DNA from 2 places in the Gordonia insulae genome. Region 1 is predicted to be linked to the other one. Evidence: predicted binding sites of a transcription regulator. Region 1 holds the regulator's gene; the other holds the start of a gene.
The links. Region 1 encodes LexA, which represses DNA repair genes until DNA is damaged. Its sites were predicted from a motif close to CGAACANNTGTTCG; they were not measured.
Positions count from the first base shown of each region.

Region 1 (7,693 bases):
GGGCCGAATCGAACGGGCGCCGGGAGCGAAGCGAGCGGGCCGAATCGACCCGGCGCCGGGAGCGAAGCGAGCGGGCCGAATCGACCCGGCGCCGGGAGCGAAGCGAGCGGGCCGAATCGACCCGGCGCCGGGAGCGAAGCGAGCGGGCCGAATCGACCCGGCGCCGGGAGCGAAGCGAGCGGGCCGAATGTGCCCGGTGCCCCCGGCGATGTACCGATCCTGGAGGTGTCCGGGCGGGCGTATCCCGTCGACGTCCGTTACCGGCCTTTCGGCGACGACCGGGAGCCGGATTCCGATCATCGTGACCTCGATCAGGCGCAGGCGATCGATCAGGCCGTCGGCGAACTGTGGGCGTCGCACGCCCGCGGCGACATCCTGGTGTTCCTGCCGACCGAGCGTGACATCCGGGAGACCGCCGACGCCCTCCGTCATCGGGCTGCCGCCGGCGCCGAGATCGTCCCGCTCTTCGCCCGCCTGTCCATCGCGGATCAGCAGCGGGTGTTCTCCCCGTCGTCGGGTCGGCGCATCGTGCTGGCCACCAATGTGGCCGAGACGTCGCTGACGGTGCCCGGTATCCGGTATGTCATCGACACGGGGACCGCGCGGATCTCCCGGTACTCGACGCGATCCAAGGTCAACCGGCTGCCGATCGAGCCGGTCTCGCAGGCCTCTGCGCGTCAGCGCGCCGGCCGATGCGGCCGTGTCGCCCCCGGCGTCTGCATCCGCCTTTACGCCGAGGACGATTTCGACGCCCGGCCCGCATTCACCGACCCCGAGATCCTGCGCACCAATCTCGCCGCGGTGATCCTGCAGATGGCGGCACTGCGTCTCGGTGACGTGTCGGCGTTCCCGTTCGTCCAACCGCCGGACACCCGCGCCATCAGGGACGGCATGGCGGTCCTCACCGAGCTCGGTGCGATCCGCGAAACCCACCGCGACGATCATGAGCCGGTCCTCACCCCGGTCGGCCGGGACATGGCCCGGATTCCGGTGGATCCGCGGCTGGCCCGGATGCTCATCGCCGCGCATGAGGGCGGTTGTCTCGACCATGTCCTGGTGATCGCCGCCGCCCTGTCGATCCCGGATGTTCGGGAGCGGCCTGCCGAGCATCGCGAGGGCGCCGACGCCGCGCACCGGCGGTTCGTCGTGCCGGGGTCGGAGTTCCTCACCTACCTGGAACTCTGGTCGTATCTGTCGGATCGACGACAAGAGCTGTCCGGCAACCAGTTCCGCCGTCAGTGCGAGCGTGAGTTCCTCCATTTCCTGCGCATCCGGGAATGGCAGGAGCTCCATCGTCAGCTGACCCGCATCGTGTCGGACCTCAAGTGGTCGGCAACGCCGACCACCCGCGACGGCGACGCGATCCACCGGGCGATCCTGGCCGGCCTGCTCGGCAACATCGCCGTGCGGCAGGGGGATACCCGCGATTACACCGGCGCCCGCAACACCAGCGTCGCCATCTTCCCGGGCTCCTCGCTGTCCCGAAAGCCTCCCCCCTTCATCATGGCCGCCGAGATCGTCGAGACGTCACGGCTCTTCGCGCATACGGTCGCCGGGATCGACCCACTGTGGGCGGAGCGACTCGCGGGCGACCTCGCTCGCCGGTCGTACAGCGAACCCCACTGGTCCGCCAAGCGCGGGTCCGCGATGGCCTATGAGCGGGTGACGCTGTACGGGGTGACCCTCGTCGCACAGCGTCGTGTGCCGTTCGGCTCCATCGATCCGCTCACCTCCCGGGAGATGTTCATCCGGCATGCGCTCGTCGAGGGCGATTGGCGCACCGATCACGCGTTCTTCCATCGCAATCGCGACCTGCTCGAGAAGGCCGCCGACGTCGAACACCGTGCTCGTCGCCGAGATGTGGTGATCAGCGAACAGCAACTGTTCGACTTCTACGACGCACGGGTAGGCGCCGACGTGGTGTCGGCACGGCATTTCGACACCTGGTGGAAGAAGACGCGCCGAGAGCAGCCCGATCTGCTGGACCTGCGCCGAGAGGACGTCGCCGCGGACGTCGCGGTCGCCGACACGGATTTCCCCGGTGCCTGGCAACAGGGCGAGACGCGGCTGGAACTCCGCTATCGATTCGAGCCGGGCGCGCCCGATGACGGGGTGACCGTGGTGATCCCGCTGCCGCTCCTCGATCATGTGCGATCCGCCGGGTTCGACTGGACCGTTCCGGGACTACGCTCCGAACTCGCCACCGAACTCGTCAAGTCCCTGCCGAAGGCACTGCGCAAGTCCATGGCTCCGGCCCAGCGCTTCGCCGATCTCGCGCTGTCCCGCCTGACGCCCCGCGCCGAGCCGCTGGTGACCGGTCTCGCCCGGGAACTCTCCACGATCACGTCGATGACGGTGTCCCCCGCTGATTTCGCACCCGACCGCATCCCCGGGCACCTGACGATGAACTTCGCGGTGATCGATCGCACGGGAGCCACGATCGCCGGCAGCAAGTCGCTCGCCGACCTGAAGAAGCGGTTCGCCGATCACGACGAGGACGCGCCGCGACGCCGGGCGAGCTTCACGTCATGGACCGCGGACGGGATCGGCGAACTCGAGGACACCACCACGACCACTGTTGCCGGACAGACGATCACCCGCCACCCGGGACTCGAGGTGGTACGCGACGATGCCGGCCGGGCGACCGGTGTCGCGCCGGCCGAGTTCGCGAATGCCGCCGAGCGCGACCGCCGTTTGGCGGAGTCCGTCGTCGTCCTGCTCGAGTCGGCGATCCCCACGCTGTCCAGAAAGATCACCGGTACTCTCGATCCCGAGGGCCGACTTGCGTTGAGCCAGAATCCGTATCATCGTCCCGACGAGCTGGTGGCGGACTGCACGCGGCGCGCCATTCGCGACCTGGCGGCGACCCGCGACCTGACCACCATCCGCACCCCCGATCAGTTCGCCCGCCTGCGGGACTCACTGCGGCCGGCCGTGATCGACGCCGCCCCGGAGTATTTCCGGATGGCGACCGACGTGCTCCGGCACCTCGCACCCCTACGGTCGGAGATCGACGAGGTCAGTGGTTCGGTTGCCGCGGACGACGTCGCCGAGCAGCTGGACAATCTGGTGTTCGACGGGTTCGTCGCCGCGACCCCGCGAATCCACCTCACGCACATACCCCGCTACCTTCAGGCCGCCGAGAACCGCTTGGCCGATCTGGTCGGTTCGACGACCCGCGATCGGGACGGACTCGCTGCCGTCGATCGGGTGATCGCGCACTGGAATCGGCGCATCGACCAATTGCCGGCAGGTCGCCGTGACGCGTTCAACGACCGTGCCCACTGGCTGGTGGAGGAACTGCGGGTCGGGCTCTTCGCCCAGCGCCTCGGTACCGCCTACCCGATCTCGGAGAAGCGTGCCATCCGCGCCCTCGACGACTTCCGCTGACGCCGCCCGGGCCGCTCAGTCCGAGACCGAACCCGCGGTGTCGACCGTGTTCTCGTGCGTCAGATTTCCCTGTAGGTCGTCGATCTCCCGCTGGAAATCCTCCAACGATTCGAACGAGCGGTACACCGAGGCGAACCGGAGATAGGCGACCTCGTCGAGATCGCGGAGCGGCCGCAGGATCGCCAGACCGACCTCGTTGCTGGGGATCTCGGCCGAACCCGACGCGCGGACCGCGTCCTCCACCTGTTGCGCCAACTGTGCCAGGGCGTCCTCGGCGACCGCCCGGCCCTGGCAGGCCCGGCGGACACCGCGCATCACCTTCTCGCGGCTGAACGGTTCGGTCACCCCATTGCGTTTGACCACCGACAGGACCGCGCTCTCCACGGTCGAGAACCGGCGCCCGCACTCCGCACACGAACGGCGTCGTCGGATCGCCTGCCCTTCGTCGGCGACACGCGAGTCGATGACCTTGGTGTCTTCGTTCTTGCAAAACGGGCAGCGCATGTCGTCCTCACGCACATCTCGGGACACGCCGGCGCACCGGATGCTCGCTGCGCCGTGCCGGTTTCCGGCTGGACCCTGTGTCACGAGGATACCGTCCGACGATCAGCGGTAGGCGGGCGCGATCAGCGCCTGACCCACGCGGAGACCCGACGACGGGAGGTCGTTGCGCTCGACGATCTGCTGGATCACCGCCGCGCGCGGCACGTCCGGCGCGACCCGGTCCGCGATGGAGCTCAGCGAGTCACCCTGTCGGACGTGGACGATCTCGGTGCCCGCCGGGGTGGGCGCGACCGAGGCCGCGTAGTTCGACCCGATGATCGCCACCGCCCACACCAACACCGCCAGGGCCCCGCCGAGCACGACCGCGAGGGCCGTGGTGCGCCGGCGCACATAGATGCGTCGGTCGACCGCGGGTGCTGCGCAGCGCGTGCCCGCGACGACGGGCGCCGCGACCCGTCCCGCGGGTCGGCGATCCGCGGGTCGCGTGCGCTCCACCTGGGCGCCGCGCCGTGGCCGGGTGCTGACACCCGTGACCGGACGGCCGACCTGGCCGGTCCGCCCGGTGCCGAAGGGCGAGGCCGCGCGGCCGCGGGCCCGATGTGTCGGGCTGCCGGCGTCACGCATCGGGACGCCGGTGGTCGCCGGACGGGTGCGGGTGAGAGTCGACGTGCTCATCGTGTCCTCCTCGGTTCCCGATCGACGGGTGTCGATCACATGTTCGATGGAACGCATGTTCGATTTGTAGCACGTGTCGCCGACAAAGTCTCGACACGCGTCGAACAAATGTTTGAACAAGTCGGAACGGTCGGTTACTGTCGGCGCTACAGGAACGCATCGACCAGCCACTTTGCGAGCGAGGCTCCCCAGACAGCGCGACAGCCACCAGCCGACGCGCAGACACCGACAGAGAGGACTCACCGATGAGCGACAAGGCCGGCGGGCGGCGTCCAGCGCCCCGCGGGATCGATGACAGCCAGCCCGATGGTGTGACGGGCCCGACGTCGGACCCGGTCGCGGATGCCCCGGTCGTCGTCGATCCACAGGTGGCGGAGTCGACCCTGACCCCCCGTCAGCGCGGTGTCCTCGAGTTCATCCGTCAATCGGTGCGTGAGCGCGGCTACCCGCCGAGCATCCGGGAGATCGGCGATGCCGTCGGCCTGACGTCCACCTCATCGGTCGCACATCAGCTCCGCACGTTGGAGCGAAAGGGCCTGTTGAAGCGCGATCACAACCGTCCGCGTGCGGTGAACATCCAGGACGGCGACCACAACCCACCCGGCGGGACCTCGGCTCAGGCCGACGACCCACAGCTGCCGACACCGACCTTCGTCCCGGTGCTCGGTCGGATCGCGGCCGGCGGCCCGATCCTGGCCGAGGAGGCCGTCGAGGATGTGTTCCCGCTGCCACGCGAATTGGTGGGCGAGGGCTCGCTGTTCCTGCTTCGGGTGGTCGGTGAATCGATGATCGACGCCGCCATCTGCGACGGCGACTGGGTTGTCGTCCGGCAGCAGAACGTCGCCGACAACGGCGACATCGTCGCGGCGATGATCGACGGGGAGGCGACGGTGAAGACGTTCAAGCGCAAAGACGGTCACGTCTGGCTGATGCCGCACAACGAGCTGTTCGAACCCATACCCGGGGACGACGCGGCCGTGCTCGGCAAGGTCGTCACGGTGATGCGTCGCATCTGATCACCCCGCTCTGATCACCCCGCGACGAGCACTGTCGGCGGCCGGGACTCCCGGCCGCCGAACCGTTGCTCGCTCGCCCGTGCGCCGGTGACTCAGCCGGCGAGCGCCGCCGCGGCCGCGGCTCGCGCTGCGGCGGGATCGGCCGTGGCGAGCGCGGCCTCCGCTGCGACGCGGCACTGCTCGGTACTGACGAGACCCAGGCGCGCGCCCACCGCGGCCGCGGCTGCCGGAGCCGCCGACAACGAGGTGACGCCGAGTCCGATCAGGACGCACGCGAGCAGCGGATCGGCCGCCGCCTCGCCGCAGACGCCGACCGGCTTGTCGAGATCGCGTCCGGCCCGCGCGACCGTCGCGATCAGCGCCAGGACCGCGGGCTGCCACGGATCGGTCAGCGTCGCGAGTTCGGCCGACATCCGATCGGCGGCCATCGTGTACTGCGTGAGGTCGTTGGTGCCGATGGAGACGAAATCGACCTCGGCGAGGATCGCGGGTGCGAGGATCGCCGCGGCCGGTACCTCGATCATCACTCCCGCGACCAGCCCGCGGCTGCGCACCTCACCGGCGAACTCGGCGGCCTCCGCGGCCGATGCGATCATCGGCGCCATGACCCAGGGTTCGGCCGTACTCTTCGCCGCCGCGGCCGCGATCGCGTCCAGCTGCGTCGCCCGGATCTCGGGGTGGTCGAGGGCGATCCGGTTGCCCCGCACACCGAGTGCGGGATTGGCCTCGTTGAGCTGGGTGACGAACTTCAGCGGCTTGTCCGACCCGGCGTCGAGCGTGCGGATGACCACCTTCTGGCCGGGGAACGCATCGATCACCTCGCTGTAGAGCGTGGTCTGCTCTTCCACCGTCGGTGCGTCCGTGCGGTCGAGGAACGCCAGTTCGGTCCGGAACAGCCCCACTCCCTCGACGGGGTATCCGGTCGCCGTGCGCGCCGACGTCCCGTCCGCCACGTTGGCCAGCACGGCCACCTCGTGTCCGTCCGCGGTCCGGCCCGGACCGGACCAGTCGGCGATGGCGGCGGCACTGCGTCGACTCTCCTCGACGTCGGACTCGGCACTCGCCGCGTCGGGCTCGATCTCCATCGTGCCCGCCGTGCCGTCGACCAGGACGCTGGTGCCTGCCGGCACCGATGCCAGGCCGGTGACCGCGACGATGCACGGAATCCCCAACTGGCGGGCGATGATCGCGGTATGACTCGTCGGGCCGCCGAGTCGGGTGACGAGCGCGGTGATCCGGGTCGGATCCAGTCCCGCGGTGTCGGCGGGTGCGAGGTCGTCGGCCAGCAGGACCGACGGCACGTCGGGTTCGGGCACGCCCGGTTCCGGCACTCCCAACAGCTCGGCGACGACCCGGTCGCGTACGTCGTTCAGGTCGGTCACGCGCTCGGCCATGAGCCCGCCCAGCTTGGTGAACATGGCGGCGAACTGTTCGGTCGCGGCCACGGCCGCGGCCGGTGCCGCGGTGCCCTTCGCGATCAGTGCCGATGCGGCGCCCACCCAGCCGCGATCCTCGGCGAGGCCGGCCGTCGCCGACAGCACCTCGGCCGCCGCACCCGAGGCGTGTGAGGCACGGTCACGGAGTCGGCCGGCGACCGCGGAGGCGGCGTCGGCGAAACGCTTGGTCTCGGCCTCACGCTCGTCCGCGGGCAGCGGCGGTGCTGTGTCGGGGTCGTAGACGGGACGCTCACCCGGCCAGACCGTCGGCCCGTAGGCCTTTCCCCGACGACCGGCGTTCCGTTCAGTACGTGTGTCTGCTCCACCGAAGTCCTATCTGTACGTCGACCGGGCGGCCAAATGTGGATTGCGAAGGTGTTCGGCCACTTCTGTGATTCAAGTTACAAGAAATCCTTGACTTGTCAACACAAACAGGCGTAAACACAGATATAGCAACATCAAAGTCCACACATTCCAACAGACGAGGACATCGTGTACGCGGAAGAACGTCAGCAGGCGATCGCCGACCAGGTGCGTGCCAACGGTCGCGCCTCGGTCGCCGCGTTGGCGACGCTGTTCGAGGTCACCAGCGAAACCGTGCGCCGCGACCTCGCGGTCCTCGAACGTGCCGGCCATCTGCAGCGGGTGCACGGCGGCGCGGTCCGCCCGGGC
Region 1 covers NZ_CP033972.1:768,178-775,870, reverse strand. Annotated here, with positions in the region: gene hrpA (ATP-dependent RNA helicase HrpA) at 1-3,390, shown strand, start outside; gene nrdR (transcriptional regulator NrdR) at 3,406-3,894, opposite strand; gene D7316_RS03645 (LysM peptidoglycan-binding domain-containing protein) at 3,997-4,626, opposite strand; gene lexA (transcriptional repressor LexA) at 4,815-5,585, shown strand; partial or broken gene D7316_RS03635 (putative PEP-binding protein) at 5,678-7,347, opposite strand; partial or broken gene D7316_RS03630 (DeoR/GlpR family DNA-binding transcription regulator) at 7,514-7,693, shown strand, end outside.

Region 2 (7,693 bases), 4.3 Mb from region 1:
CGACGCCGGTATAGAGACAGGGGTGGTTCGCCCGAAACCTGGATAACGGTCGCCTGGACCGTGATTTCGTTCTCCCTACCCATGTACAGGCAACTCCCCGATGCTGCGAGGGCGCTGTGGTTCGCGGGCGTCTTCCTTCTCCTTGTCGGATCAGCAATCACCCTCAGGGTTGCCAGGCCCCTCTTCCCTGGGGTGTGGCTCTTCGCCGGTTTGGCAACAGCTTTCGCGGTGGTCACTGCCACGGATGTGGCCACGGTCCGCGACAACACATTTGTCGGAGCTCAGCTTTTCGCCATACTCGGACTCGGAGTGTTCGTGCTGACCGCCAATGTGGAACGCTCACCCAGGTTCGTCGAGGCACTCGGTTTCGCCTATCTGGCCGGCCAGACGATCTCTTCCCTGGCGGGTATCGCTCAGGCTGCTGGGCGTGATGTCCTCGGAATCGAAACAGTTCAGGGTCGGGCGTCTGGACTGTCGTCACACCCAAACGTTCTGGGCTTGATGTCATCGATTGCCATACTGCTCTGCTTGACGATGTTGTTGAGCGACGCTCCCCGACTTCGAACGCCACCCTGCAGGGTGGTGCTCGTCGTCGCGACCCTGGTGAACGTCGGCGGACTCCTGTCCACCGGAAGTCTCAGCTCGATGATGTCGGCGGCCATCGGGGTACTTGTGACAGCTGCAGTCCTACGCGAACGGATAAAGCACTTCGCACTTGGCGTCGTCGCAATCGCAGCGGCCTTGTGGGCTACGGCGAAGTTCACCAGCCTGTTCGACACCTTCCGGTCCCCTGCCGACCGGTACCTCCAAGTGACTGGGCAGACACAAGCGGATAGCACCTGGGAGATCCGAAAACTGACCTACGCCTATGCGTGGGAATCCATAAAGGAGGCACCTCTTTTCGGCAGAGGACTGGCCGCAGAGTACGGCGGCACCTTTGACGGTGTCACCCTCACGCACAATGTCTTCTTGAGAGCATGGTTCCAGGGTGGCATCCTGCTGGCGGCAGCGATTGCCGCGATCATCGTCGCAATCCTGGTGGTTGCCATTCGATCGGTCATCCGGAAGGAGCATGGCGGACCGGCGGGAGTTCTGGTGACGATGGCTGCCTTCGCGCTGACCTCCGCATTCTTCGAGCAGCCCGACTATTGGCTGCCCGCCATTGTGGCGTGGGCCGCGATCTCCGCGAATCGCAGTCAGACGGGATTCCCTGATCAAAGCCGAGCTCCTTCCTCTGGTGCAGTCGGCGGAGTTGGCCCTCGGGAGAAGACCTCCAGCTGATCGACTCACATTCGGAAGCAACCCTTCTGGAACAAAATGGATCTTCTCGCGCAAGGTGATGGTTTATGCTTCGCTCAATCGATCAGAATTTGGCGCTAGCCCTCATGACCGCACTCTTCATCTGTGGCGCATGGTGCCTGGCGATTCCCGGCAGGTGGTCAGCTGCTGCGCTAATCATCATTTCCGGAGCATGGATCGTTTTCAGCGGGCCGCTCGAGGGCCAGATCTTGGTCGAACTCAATGCGCAGCATGGGATCACTCAATCGGACCTACTCTCGATCGTTGGATTCGTCATCGCAGGCTGGGCCCTGTGGCGAACCGAGACATCCGCCAGACGACGCTCCGCTCGACGTCGACATGAGCATCAGCGTCGGTCGTGATCCGTCAGTGACCGGTGGTCGGGGCGTTCACACCCACGTTCGTAAACTCCTTGGCCACCAGTTGGGGGAACATGCATGACCTGCGAGGGATCAGGTTCCCTGCGACGGGTTTCATTGATGCACACCGCACGTATGCGATTGCGTCTACGGTGTGGCCATGCCGACGCACGGGATCGTCCAGATCTGGCACCAGGAATTGGGCTGGGGTGTCATCGAATCCGATGCCACCCCGGGCGATTCCTATGTGACGGCGACGTCGTTGCGGGTAGAGGCCGTCGCCGATGTGGCCGCCTCCCCACTGCTCGGCCTCCGACCGGGCACCGAGGTCGAGTTCGAGTGGTCTGCTGCCGACTCCCCGATCAACGGGTGTGACCACGTGGCGCACCTCGTCTGGCCGGCAGGCGCCAACCCGCCAGAGCGGCCGCGCGGCCCGTCCTCGGCCAGTGTGTGGAACAGCGTCGGCGACCCTGGCCCGGACGGGCTGACCACGATGCGCGAGGTCGTCGTCGACGAAGCCGACGTGTCGCCGACGGAGGCACCAGTTCTCCCGACCACCGTTGGCACAGTATGCATCTGGCACGACGAGGAGGGTTGGGGTGTGCTCGATTCCGACGCCACACCGGGCGGTGCATGGGCGCACTTCTCGGAGGTTGCGGGCACTGGATTCCGGTCCCTCACGCCCGGGCAGGTCGTCGAGTTCGACTACGAAGACCACGGCCAGGATGGCTACGACTTCCGGGCGAACAACATTCGCGGGCAGTGAGCAGACGCGGACGCCTCATGCGCTCTCTGCAGAGGCGACTCGCCAACACCGACGGTGTTCGGATCACTTGCGTACTGGGGTCAACGGCGTAGCGGCGGACACGCTCCAATCCGTCGGGTGCCTCAGCTGACGGGTCCAAGTCGCCCGCACGTTTCCGTAACCACTGAATGGCGACAACAGATTACGTGGAGGTGGCTGTGAGTCCCTAGGCCTGGATGTCGAGTTCGCGCAGGATCTGTTCGACTCGATCGTTCACGCTGGTGGGCGGCAGGACGGTGATCCGGTAGCCGAGTTCGTCGTAGCCGTGGGTGAGACGCTCGTATTCCGCGGTGGCTTCTGCGAGCGAGTGTCTGCGAGCGTCGTCCGTGGACCAGATCGCCTCCCACGGCGGTGTGAAGAACACGCGGTGGTGGTAGCTGCGCAAGGCGTCGTGGCCGATCGTTGTCGCGTACGTACCGGTGTAATGACGGATTGCGATCGCGGCGTCTACCAGGCCGCGATCGAAGAAGGTCGTCACAGCACCCGGCATCTGCGATGCGGCGGCAATGTCAGCGGCGGCAAGGTAGGCGCACTTGATGGCGAAAGCCGGTGCGTCGGCCCAAGGTAACGCATCGCCACCGGTAGCGAGCTCGTGTTCGACAACCCGCCGGCCGGGCTCCTCAACAGTGCGATGACCACGGCGCGCGAGTTCACGTAATAGCGTCGATTTACCGCCACCGGAACAGCCCGATATCACGACTAGACCACTCATTTCACTAATGCACTCGCCTCTCGATTAAGTTGCGGCTGTACGGATTGTGGGCTGGACCCAGAGTAGGAGACACCAGGATCTGGTCCTGAGGCAGGACTGTCACCGATCTCCTGAGAGACGACCCTTGCCAACTCCGCAAATCCGGCATACTATCGAATACACGTTCGAACACGGCAGCCGGGGGGTGCACGACGTGACGGCCGACATTCAGGTCTCCGAGGTGGAGTCTCTGTACCAACAGCTCAACGACCTGCTCGATCAGATCCAACAGGTCGACAGCGCGCCCGCGTCGGATCTTGCCGTTCTGGCCGTTGCCGAAGAACACGAGCGCGCCTACCGGCGGATGAGCGGAATCGGGCACCAGCGGGTCGTCGAGGTGTCCGATCGAGGGATGGTCGGCGGACTGGGATATCGCAGCGTCCGGGACTTTATGGCGCACCGCCTGCGTGTGCCGGACGCCAACCGACGTGTGCACCACATGCGGATGATCTCGTCGCTGCGCGCGTTCTCCGGCGAGGTCTTGGAGCCTCACTATCCGAATCTGGCCGCAGCTGTGGCACAAGGTGATTGCGCGCCGGCTCACGTGGACGCGGTTCTCGAGATCCTCAGCAAGATCCCGGTGGCCGTGCCCCTCGACGTCCGCGAATCGGCAGAGGAGTTCATGGCCGACTTCGCACGTCAACTGACCCCGAAGCAGATCACACAGGTCGGGACTCACCTGCTGGCACGCATCGATCCCGACGGTTCGTTGACCGAGGACGTCGACCGCAAGCGACGTCGCAGCCTGAACAAGGGCCCAGAGGACGCCCAATCCATGAGCACTCTGACCGGCACGCTCGACCCCACCACCCGAGCCATGCTCGAGGTGGTGTTCGCCGCGTGGGCCGCCCCGGGCATGAACAACCCCGACGACGAGGAGTCGCCGAAGGGGACCACCGCCGACGCCGACATCGAGAAGCTGAAAGAGGCTGCGGGAAGGGATAACCGGTCGCAGAATCAGCGCAACCACGACGCGTTCAAGGCGGTGCTCAAAGCTGTGCTCGACGGCGGGCTGCTCGGCAAGAGTCACCGTGGCCTGCCGCCCCACCTGATCGTCAAGGTCAGTGAGTCCGACCTCTATGCCCGTGCCGGACTCGGTACCACCGCAACCGGTTCACACTTGCCGATGAAGGACGTGATCGAACTCGCCGCCGAAGCCCACTGGCACCTTGCAGTGTTCAAGGATCACTCTGCAGCGGCGCTCTACCTCGGCACCGCGAAACGCCTCGCCAACCAAGCGCAGCGGCTCATGCTTTTCGCGCAGCCGGGTGGCGGCGGATGCTCGGCACCCGGATGCACCCAACCGAGCACGCACGTGGAAATCCATCATGCCGAAAAGGATTGGGCCAAGGGAGGTCGCACCAACATCGACGAGACCGCGCCGGCCTGCCCACTACACAACAGGATGGTGGGCCCCGAACCGGGCAAGTGGAGCACGCGCATCATCCGCGAAGGGCCGGACGCCGGTCGAGCGGGTTGGTCGATCAACCCGGCCAGCGGGCCACCACCTGCCCCGCGGGTCAACCGCGCACACGAGGTCGGGGAATTGTGGGAGCAGTACCTGCGCAGGGGGTCGATCAGCGAGAGCCCACAACCTGCTTCACCGACGACCAGCTCGGGTGCACGAGTGATCTCACGCGAGCGACCCGAGGTGCGGGTCCGCCGTCGTCGACCCAAGAAGGGCCGGAAGGTCGGGAGGCGACCGCTGCAACGGATCGGTGGGCCGGTTCGGTAGCGCCTCGTCGGAGGAGAGTGTCCAGCACGCGTCCAGGCCACTGCACGCTGTCACACCCAAGCGGACTACAGTTCTATTTAGCTTTGCTAACGGAGTGACGAAGGGATTACTCGATGTCTGGTGAGAACTCGACGCGCACGAAAGCGCTCGACGTGGGCCTGCTGACCTTGCGCACAGCGGTCGGAGCGACGTTGTTCGCCCACGGGGCACAGAAGCTCGCGGGCTGGTTCAACGGACCCGGCATCGACGGCACGGCTGCCGGCATGGAGAAGATGGGCTTTCGCCCGGCCAAGCTGTCCGCGGTCGCCGCCGGCGTGAGCGAAGCAGCAGGTGGGCTGGTCGCATTGGGTGCGGGCACACGCGTCGCGTCGGCCGCAGGTGCCGCGGCCATGCTCGCCGCCGCCGATGTCCACCGACCCAACGGCTTCTTCTCGCAGAACGGCGGGCTGGAGTTCCCGGCGGTCCTGGGCGTGGCGTCGGCGGCGCTCGCGCTGACCGGTCCCGGCCGCTATTCGGTCGACGGACTCATCGGGCATCGTCTCGAGCAGGAGCGGGTCGGCGTGCTCGCCCTGGCCACGGCGACCGTCGGCGCAGCGGGCGTGCTGTACCGGCGGAAGAACGCGACGGCAGGGTCGTAACCGACTAGTCGCGGTCTGTTCGTGGTGCACCTACGCGCATCCACAATTCGCGGATGCCCACTCCCGCCAGCACGATCGTCAGGCATGAGTGGGTGAGGTCGGCGCCGACAGCAACGTCTCGATGATCCGGCAGGCGGCCGTGGTCCCGTCTTCCGACGCCAACTTCTCTGCGATGGAGGCCGCTGAGCGCCGATACCGGTCGTCGCCGATCACCGACGAGATCGACTCGGTGAGAACAGGAACGGTGACGCCTGTACGAGGCACCGGTATCGGAGCGCAGCCGAGACGATGCAGACGTTGCGCCCAGAACGGCTGGTCCATGATGCCGGGCAGGGCGACCGTAGGAAGCCCCGCGCGCAGCGTCGCCGCGGTGGTTCCGGCACCGCAGTGGTGGACCGCCGCCGCCATCTGCGGAAGCAGCCATGAATGCTCGACATCGCCGATGGTGAACAGGTTTTCGTCGTCGCCACCGTCGAGGTGCGCCCATCCGCTGTGAATGACTCCCCGCTGTCCGCTCGAGTGCAAAGCGTCGCGCACGATCTCGCTGACCCGTTCGCCGTCGCTGATCGCGGTGCTGCCGAGACCGATATAGACGGGAGGCGGGCCGTCGGCCAGGAAGTCCTCGAGGCCGGCCGGCACCTCGGGTGCGTGCTGCTCGGCAGACCACCAGTAGCCGGTCACGTGGACGTGCTCGGGCCAGTCGCCGGGTGCGGGCACCACGTGAGTGCTGAACCCGCACAATTGAGTCCATTCACGCTCTAGGCGACGTCGGCGACTCCGGAGCGACTGTGGAGGCAGCCCGAGAGTGGTGCGGAGGTCATCGATCAGCGGAGCGAACAACTTCTCGCCGGCACCGGCCAGTCGCCAGGCGGTGCGATTGCCGATACGGCCGTAGGAGCGGGTACCGAGTGCGGGTGGGGCGAAGTCGCCGGTGACATAGGAGGGTTGGAGCACCAACGCGGCGCTCGGACGCCCGAGCGCTTCGGCCACGTGCGACCCGAGGAGGGAGCCGACGGGTCCGCCGCAGAGCACCAGGTCGGCGTCATCGGCCGCGCGGGCCATGGCCTCGCCGACACCCACCAGGTCCTCGCGCATGCCCACGATTGCCTCCTTCGACGGTTTGAGTCGGCGTCCGTCGACCATCGCCTGCCCATACTCGGATGAGTGGGTGTCGGCTTCGGTGTCGCGCGGAAGGAGCCGGAAGTCGAATCCGGCGTCGGTGATCATCTGCTCGTAGGGTTGCTGGGCGGCGATCGCGACTGTCGCGCCGAGATGGTGGCGAAGGCCCGCCGCGAGGCCGGTCATCGGGGCCACGTCGCCGCGTGTTCCGAACGCCAGGATGGTGATTCGTGGACTCATCGTGTTGCTCCGATCGCTGAGATGACGAGATCTGCCAAGGTCGAGGTGTGCTCAAGGACGTCGTAGGTATCGTCCCGTGCCAGCTCGGCGACGGCACCGTCGAGTGATGCGCGCACGATGTTCTTCAGCATCAACGGTTCCGCGGTCGTGACGAACTCGCCGTCGCGGATTCCGTCAACGAAGATAGTGAGCGGGTCGAGCAGTGCGAGCTCCGGCGGCACACCGGACTCGTCGACGGATGCCTGAACCACTTGATCGAACCGGCGGCCCGCGCTGTCGCGGTACCCCACGGAGATCTCGTAGAGGGCGATCGCGCCGCGACGGTGCGTGTCGAGGAACTCGCCGTTGGACGCGATGTAGGCCCGCAGGCGGTCGGTCGCCGTCGTCGCGGCCATGATCCGCGGGATCATCACGCCTGCCGACGCCCCGAACACGGCTTCCACGATCGCGGCGACCAGTTCGTCCTTGCCACGAAAGTGGTACAGCACAGCACTCTTCGCGATCTCGGCTCGCTCGGCGATCTTCGCCAGCGACGCCTGGGGATAGCCCACCTCGGCGATCAGCTCGATGGCACACGCGACGATCTGGCGTCGTCGCGCCTCATCTGCGAAGGTTCTCCCGCTGCCCTCTTCTGACCGCATGGTCTAACTCTAGACCGATCGGTCAGGGCGTGCAACGACGTTTTTTCCCGCCGGACGCAGACGCCGTCCTTACCATGGGATTCGTGAGCGACCAGGTGACCCCCGA
Region 2 covers NZ_CP033972.1:5,052,891-5,060,583, reverse strand. Annotated here, with positions in the region: gene D7316_RS23150 (O-antigen ligase family protein) at 1-1,281, shown strand, start outside; gene D7316_RS23140 (cold-shock protein) at 1,819-2,424, shown strand; gene D7316_RS23135 (AAA family ATPase) at 2,630-3,160, opposite strand; gene D7316_RS23130 (HNH endonuclease signature motif containing protein) at 3,369-4,949, shown strand; gene D7316_RS23125 (DoxX family protein) at 5,063-5,587, shown strand; gene D7316_RS23120 (glycosyltransferase) at 5,666-6,946, opposite strand; gene D7316_RS23115 (TetR/AcrR family transcriptional regulator) at 6,943-7,587, opposite strand; gene D7316_RS23110 (hypothetical protein) at 7,683-7,693, shown strand, end outside.
Region 2: a site for LexA is predicted at 3,329-3,342, ahead of D7316_RS23130 (HNH endonuclease signature motif containing protein). Genes of this name have one in related genera too.